Rhodopseudomonas palustris HaA2: one gene and its partner. The protein of the gene in region 1 interacts with the protein of each later gene in a pairwise test. Links are inferred from orthologs where the notes say so. Each region holds a gene or a part of one and is shown on either strand. Other genes may lie near its edges.

Region 1 (3,695 bases):
GTTCGGACTGGCGATGCAGATCGGCGGCGCGGCGCTGAATCTGGCGTGGGGCGTGCTCGGCTGGAATCAGGTGCCGAGCTGGCTGTTCGCCACCCACATGATCATCATGTTCGGCAACGCCTTCGTGATGGCCAATGCAACCGCCGGCGCGATCAGCATAAGGCCGCAGGTGGCCGGCACCGCTTCCGGGCTGATGGGCTTCACCCAATTCGGGATCGGCGCGCTGTGCTCGCAGTTCGGCGCGTATCTCGGCGGCCATTTCGCCACGCCGCTGCCGCTCAACATCGCCGTCGCCGCCCTCGCGCTGGCCTGCGCCGCCTCGATGATCTTCCTGGTGCCACGCAGCAACCTCATCGCGAGCGAAGAGCTGATCGAGAAGGCAGAAGGCGAAGAGCCGCCGGTGATGTGAGGGCGGCCTGCCTGCGCCGTTTCACGCACAGCATCGTCATCCTGAGGTGCGCGCCCTCCTCGGCGCGCCTCGAAGGATGCGGCGACGCGCGCAAGCGGCCCATCCTTCGAGGCCGCCGCTCCGCGGCGGCGCCTCAGGATGACGTCCGGACTGGCCAGGCACGCCCCTCCCCGGGTCATTCCGGGGCGCTCACGAAGTGAGCGAACCCGGAATCTCGATCGGCAGAGCACCTCGGAATTCCGGGTTCTCGAGCTGCGCTCGCGCCCCGGAATGACGCGTCAAGAGATCAGCGCCAGCCACTCGTCCTCGGTCAACACCGCGACGCCGAGGTCTTTCGCCTTGGTGAGCTTCGATCCGGCGTCCGCGCCGGCGACGACGTAGTCGGTCTTCTTCGACACCGAGCCGGCGACCTTGGCGCCCAGTCGCTCCGCCGCCGCCTTGGCTTCGTCGCGGGTGAATTTCGTCAGCGATCCGGTGAACACCACGGTCTTGCCGGCGACGGCGGTGTCGCGCCGCGCCTGCTCGGCCGGCAGCACGTCCTTCAGTTCGGCCAGCAGCGCATCGAGCGCCGCGACGTTGCGCGGCTCGGCGAAGAACTCGACCACAGCGGCAGCGACGACCTCGCCGATGCCGGCGATATTGTCGAGATCCTGATACGCCTCCGACGTATTGCCTTCCTCAGTCTGCCCTTCCGCGGCGGCGCGCATCGCCGCCAGGAAGGCATCCAGCGTGCCGTAGTGCCGCGCCAGCAGCTTCGCATTGCCCTCGCCGACATGGCGGATGCCGAGCGCGAAGATCAAGCGATGCAGCTCGATGGTGCGCCGCGCGTCGATCGCCGCGAACAGATTGCGCACCGAGGTCTCGCCATAGCCTTCGATATCTTCGAGCTTCAGCGCGGCGTTGCGCGCCTGCAGCGTGAAGATGTCGGCGGGTTCCTTCACCCATCCGCGTTCGTGGAACAGCACGATCTGCTTCTCGCCGAGCCCGTCGATGTCGAAGGCCAGCCGCGAGACGAAATGCTTCAGCCGCTCCACCGCCTGCGCCGGACAGATCAGCGCGCCGGTGCAACGCCACACCGCCTCGCCCTCCTCGCGCGCCGCGTGGCTGCCGCACACCGGGCATTTGTGCGGGAAGTGATAGGGCGTCGCGTCGGCCGGCCGCTTGTCGAGCACGACGCTGACGATCTGCGGAATCACGTCGCCGGCGCGCTGCACCACCACGGTGTCGCCCTCGCGGATGTCGACGCCGTCGCGCAGCGGCGAGCCGTCATTGCCGAGACCCTTGATGTAGTCCTCGTTGTGCAGCGTCGCGTTCTGCACCACCACGCCACCCACCGTCACCGGCTGCAATCGTGCCACCGGAGTGAGCGCGCCGGTACGGCCGACCTGGATGTCGATCTTCTCCAGCACCGTGGTCGCCTGCTCGGCGGCGAATTTGTGCGCGATCGCCCAGCGCGGACTGCGCGAGACGAAGCCGAGGCGTTCCTGATAGTCGAGCCGATCGACCTTGTAGACCACGCCGTCGATGTCGTAGGGCAGCGCCGCGCGCTGCTCGCCGATCCGGCGATAGAATGCGAGCGCGTCGTCGACGCTGGTACACAGCGTGATCTCGGGATTGACGACGAAGCCGGCCTGTTTCAGCCAGCCGAGCATCTTGAACTGGGTCGGCTCGTCCATCGGGTAGTCGCTCATCTCGCCCCACGCATAGGCGAAGAATTTCAGCGGCCGCGACGCGGTGATCGCAACATCCTTCTGCCGCAGCGAGCCGGCGGCGGAATTGCGCGGATTGGCGAACACGGTGTCGCCGGCCTCCTCCTGCCGCTTGTTGAGCGCGAGGAAATCCTGCTTCAGCATGTAGACTTCGCCGCGCAGCTCGCAGGCGGCGGGGATCGTCTTCGCCTTCAGCGTGGTCGGAATATCCGCGATAGTGCGGACGTTGGCGGTGACGTCCTCGCCGGTGAAGCCGTCGCCCCGCGTCGCCGCGCGCATCAATTCGCCGTGCTCGTAACGCAGCGACAGCGACAGCCCGTCGATCTTCGGCTCGGCGACGATCGACGGCACCGCATCGAGCCGGAGGAAACGCTGCACGCGCTCGACGAATTCCGTGACCTCGTCGTCGGCAAAGGCGTTGCCGAGCGACAGCATCGGCACCGCGTGCTGCACCTTGGCGAAACCACGCGCCGGCGCCGCGCCCACCGTCTGTGTCGGCGACGACGCGCTGACGAGCTCGGGGAATTTCGCCTCGATCGCCTCCAGCCTGCGCCGCAGCGCATCGTACTCCGCGTCCGAAACCGTCGGCGCGTCGTGCTGGTAGTACGCGCTGTTGTGCCGCTCGATCTCGAGCCGCAACCGCATCGCCTCCACCTTGGCTTTCGCTTTGGTGAGGGTGGCGATGTCGGGGGCGGGCTTCGGCGCTTTTGTCATGCGCAATGGATACAATGAAGGACCTGGTGATGAAAGCGGGGCTGGCTCACCACTCCCCGCGCGCGGCAGGGCAATCGCATGGAATTCGAAGCTATTGCACCGGGCTCGCTTCACCCTCCCCTTCGAGGGGGAGGGTCGGCACGCAGCCCGCGTAGCGGGATGCGTGACGGGGTGGGGTGAGCCGCGGCACGGCGGATGAACTCTTCGCCACCCCACCCCGCTCGCTGACGCGAGCGACCCTCCCCCTCCAGGGGAGGGTGATGCACGTCGCGAGCGCGAACTTTCAGATGCGATCACCCTGCCCCGCGCGGAGCGAGGATGAGATCACCCCGCCGCCTTGATCAGCCGGTCCGCCGCCGCCCTTGCCTCGGCGGTGATCTCGGCGCCCGCCAGCATCCTCGCGATTTCTTCGCGGCGGTGGTCCTGTTCCAGGGCGGCGACGCGGGTGGCGACGCGTTTGCCCTTGTCGAGCGCGGCTTTGGAAATCAGCAGATGCTGGTCGGCGCGGGCGGCGACTTGCGGGGCGTGGGTCACGGCCATCACCTGCACCTTGGTGGCGAGCCGCGCCAAGCGCCCGCCGATCGCATCGGCGACCGCGCCGCCGACCCCGGTGTCGATCTCGTCGAACACCAGCGTCGGCGCCGAGCCCTTGTCCGACAGCACCACTTTCAGCGCCAGCAGGAAGCGTGACAGCTCGCCGCCGGAGGCGACCTTCATCATCGGGCCGGGCCGCGTGCCGGGGTTGGTCTGCACCCAGAATTCGACGCGGTCGATGCCCTGCGGCCCCGGCGTCGCCGGATCGGCCTCGACCTGGGTCATGAATTTGGCGCGCTCGAGCTTGAGCGGCGCGAGTTCGCCATTGA
Region 2 (3,918 bases), 1.9 Mb from region 1 along the record:
GCGCTACGGCGGCGAGGAGTTCTGCCTCCTGTTGCCGAATACCGATGCGGCGGCCGCGCGCGATGTCGGCGAATTGGTTCGGGCCACGATCGAGCGACTTGGGGTGCCGCATCGCACCAGCGAGTTTCAGCGCGTCACCGTCAGCGTCGGCGTCGCGACGGCTCTGCCGGTCGACACCGCGGCGCCGCGCGAACTGCTCGAGGCCGCCGACGCCGCGCTCTACGCCGCCAAACACGGCGGCCGCAACACGGTCGCCGAACACGGCCTGGTCCGCGGCGCCGATGCGCCCGCGCCAATGGCGATGGCGGGCTGAGGCGGCGCCCGCGCCGGGCCCCGGCCGGACCGCGGAATTGCGCCCATCCCATTGACCCGACGCAGCGTTTCGTGGCCTATTCCGCGCGCCTTGCGCGCGAATTCCGCCTGAGCCGCACCGGTTTGCGACCTCATTCGCGCTTCCTTGAATGTGCACAGCGCTCGAACCGGCCGGCCGACTGATCTCCAGCCTGACTGATCTCCATGAGCAACGAACGTTACAACGCCCGCGAATCCGAGCCGAAATGGCAGGCGAAATGGGACGAGGCGAAAATTTTCGCCACCCGGAACGACGACCCGCGCCCAAAGTATTACGTGCTGGAGATGTTCCCGTATCCGTCGGGCCGCATCCATATGGGGCACGTCCGCAACTACACCATGGGCGACGTGGTGGCGCGGACGATGCGGGCGCGCGGCCACAACGTGCTGCACCCGATGGGCTGGGACGCGTTCGGCCTGCCGGCCGAGAACGCCGCGATTGAGCGCAAGGTCGCGCCCAAGGCCTGGACCTACGACAACATCGCTTCAATGAAGAAGCAGCTCCAGACCATGGGGCTGTCGCTCGACTGGGCGCGTGAATTCGCGACCTGCGATCCGACCTACTACAAGCATCAGCAGAAGATGTTCCTGGATTTCCTGAAGGTCGGCCTGGCCGAACGGGAAACCCGCAAGCTCAACTGGGACCCGGTCGACATGACCGTGCTGGCCAACGAGCAGGTGATCGACGGCCGCGGCTGGCGCTCCGGCGCGGTGGTCGAGCAGCGCGAGATGAACCAGTGGGTGTTCAAGATCACCCGCTACGCGCAGGACCTGCTCGACGCGCTGGAAACGCTCGACCGCTGGCCCGACAAGGTCCGGCTGATGCAGCGCAACTGGATCGGCCGCAGCGAAGGCCTGTTGGTGCGGTTCGCGCTGGATGCGGCGACGACGCCGGCCGGCGAGACCGAGCTGAAGATTTTCACCACGCGGCCCGACACGCTGTTCGGCGCCAAATTCATGGCGATCGCGCCGGATCATCCGCTGGCGCAGGCGGCGGCCGCCAAGAACGAGAAGATCGCGGCCTTCGTCGAGGAGTGCAAGAAGCGCGGCACCGCGCAGGCCGAGATCGACACCGCCGAGAAGCAGGGCATCGACACCGGCATCCGCGCGCTGCATCCGTTCGACCCGACCTGGCAGATCCCGGTCTATGTGGCGAATTTCGTGCTGATGGAATACGGCACCGGCGCCATCTTCGGCTGCCCGGCGCACGACCAGCGCGACCTCGATTTCGTCAACAAGTACCAGCTTGGTAATACGCCCGTTGTGTGCCCCGAGGGCCAGGACCCTTTGAGCTTCGTCATCACCGACGAGGCCTATGACGGCGACGGCCGCCTGATCAATTCGCGCTTCCTCGACGGCATGAGCATCGCGGACGCGAAGGAAGAAGTGGCGAAGCGGCTGGAGACAGCGACGCTCGGCAATGCGCCGGTCGGCGAGCGCAAGGTCAATTTCCGCCTGCGCGACTGGGGGATTTCACGCCAGCGCTATTGGGGCTGCCCGATCCCGGTGATCCATTGCGAGGTCTGCGGCGTCGTGCCGGTGCCGGACAAGGACCTGCCCGTCGTGCTGCCGGAGGACGTGTCGTTCGACAAGCCCGGCAACGCGCTCGACCATCACCCGACCTGGAAGCACGTGCCCTGCCCGCAATGCGGCGGCAAAGCGCAGCGCGAAACCGACACCATGGACACCTTCGTGGATTCGTCCTGGTACTTCGCGCGCTTCACCGATCCGTGGAACGAGACCGCGCCGACCACGCCCGACGTGGTCAACCGGATGCTGCCGGTCGATCAATATATCGGCGGCGTCGAGCACGCGATCCTGCATCTCTTGTACAGCCGGTTCTTCACCCGGGCGATGAAGGCCACCGGCCATCTCGGCCTGGACGAGCCGTTCCGCGGCATGTTCACCCAGGGCATGGTGGTGCACGAGACCTACCGCACCGCCGACGGCCATTTCGCCTCGCCGGCCGAAGTCGCGATCGTGGCCGAGGGCGACGGCCGCCGCGCCACGCTGCTCGACGGCGGCACGCCGGTCGAGATCGGCCCGATCGAAAAGATGTCGAAGAGTAAGCGCAACACCGTCGATCCCGACGACATCATCGGCTCTTACGGCGCCGACACCGCGCGCTGGTTCATGCTGTCGGATTCGCCGCCGGACCGCGACGTGATCTGGAGCGAGGAAGGCGTCAAGGGCGCATCGCGCTTCGTGCAGCGGCTGTGGCGGATGGTGAATGACGCCGCCGCCATCGCCCGTTCGGCCCCGGCCGAGCGGCCGGCGACGTTCGGCCCCGAGGCGCTGGCGGTGCGCAAGGCCGCGCATGGCGCGCTCGACAAGGTGTTGAGCGGCATCGAACGGCTCGCCTTCAATGTCAGCCTCGCCCATATCCGCGAATTCGCCAACAGCTTCGGCGAGGCGCTGGCGAAGCCGGGCCAGCCGTCGCCGGATCTGGCCTGGGCGATCCGCGAGGCCGCGGTCATCCTTGTTCAACTGTTTCACCCGATGATGCCGCATCTGGCCGAGGAATGCTGGGCGGCGCTGGGCCGGCCGGGCCTGGTCTCCGAGGCGCTGTGGCCGCAAATCGAACGCGATTTGCTGGTCGAAGACAGCATCACCCTGCCGGTACAGGTCAACGGCAAGAAACGCGGGGACATCACGGTGGCCAGGGACGCCAACACCCAGGAAATTGAGGCTGCCGTTTTGGCCCTCGATGCGGTAAGACAGGCGCTGGACGGCAAGCCCGTCCGCAAGGTGATCGTGGTGCCGCAGAGGATCGTGAATGTCGTCGGTTAGGCCCGCATTGGCGAAGATGGTCGCGAGGCTGGCGCTCGCCGCAATGCTGGCGGCGCCGCTGGCTGGATGCTTCCAGCCGATGTATGCCGACCGCGGCGACGGCTCGCCGACGCTGCGCGACAAGCTCGCCGCCATCGAGGTGCCGCCGCTCGACGTGCCGAACGGCTCGCGCGTCGCCCGGCTCGGCGTCGAGATCCGCAACGCGCTGATGTTCAAGATGTACGGCAGCGCCACCGGCGCGCCGCCGCTGTATTCGCTGAAGATGAACCTCACCACCCAGCGCTCGTCGCTGATCGTCGATCCGACCACCGCGCTGCCGACCATCGAGAATTACGGCATCGACGCCAGCTACCGGCTGATCGAGATCGCCACCGGCAAGGTGGTGATGTCCGGCAACACCTTCTCGCGCGTCGAATACGACGTGCCGGGCCAGACCCAGCGCTTCGCCCGCACCCGCGCCGGCCGTGACGCCGAGGATCGCGCCGCGCAGGAAATCGCCGAGAACATCAACACCAGGCTGGCGTCGTATTTCTACGCCGGCATCTGAGCCGGTCGTGCGCGCCCGCGCCGCATCGCCGGTCTAACATCGCCATGGTCGCGCTGCGTGGACGAGACGCCACCTCCTTTCTGGCCCGCCCCGATCCGGGCCGGCCGATCATCCTGCTGTTCGGCCCCGATGCCGGCCTGGTACGCGAACGCGCCGACGCGCTGATCGCCTCGGCGCTCGACGATCCCAACGACCCGTTCGCGCTGGTGCGGCTCGACGGCGACGAGCTC

What was found. Proteins that work in one complex are often made in the same cells at the same time.
Region 2: the proteins of ligA (region 1) and leuS interact in binary tests that used the Escherichia coli proteins (3 or more experiments, as listed by UniProt). The link is inferred for Rhodopseudomonas palustris HaA2 from one-to-one orthologs.

The regions. Positions count from the first base shown.
Region 1 is NC_007778.1:2,282,561-2,286,255, reverse strand. Bases 261-3,239 are described here. They hold ligA (NAD-dependent DNA ligase LigA), read right to left. Parts: upstream 2,833-3,239; coding sequence 688-2,832; downstream 261-687. Other genes in these bases: recN (DNA repair protein RecN), read right to left, coding at 3,157-3,239; RPB_RS10105 (multidrug effflux MFS transporter), read left to right, coding at 261-409. Outside these bases: more of RPB_RS10105, read left to right, coding at 1-260; more of recN, read right to left, coding at 3,240-3,695. UniProt on the Escherichia coli protein: DNA ligase that catalyzes the formation of phosphodiester linkages between 5'-phosphoryl and 3'-hydroxyl groups in double-stranded DNA using NAD as a coenzyme and as the energy source for the reaction.
Region 2 is NC_007778.1:426,050-429,967, forward strand. Bases 140-3,341 are described here. They hold leuS (leucine--tRNA ligase), read left to right. Parts: upstream 140-516; coding sequence 517-3,141; downstream 3,142-3,341. Other genes in these bases: RPB_RS01950 (GGDEF domain-containing protein), read left to right, coding at 140-313; lptE (LPS assembly lipoprotein LptE), read left to right, coding at 3,128-3,341. Also shown: more of RPB_RS01950, read left to right, coding at 1-139; more of lptE, read left to right, coding at 3,342-3,688; holA (DNA polymerase III subunit delta), read left to right, coding at 3,733-3,918.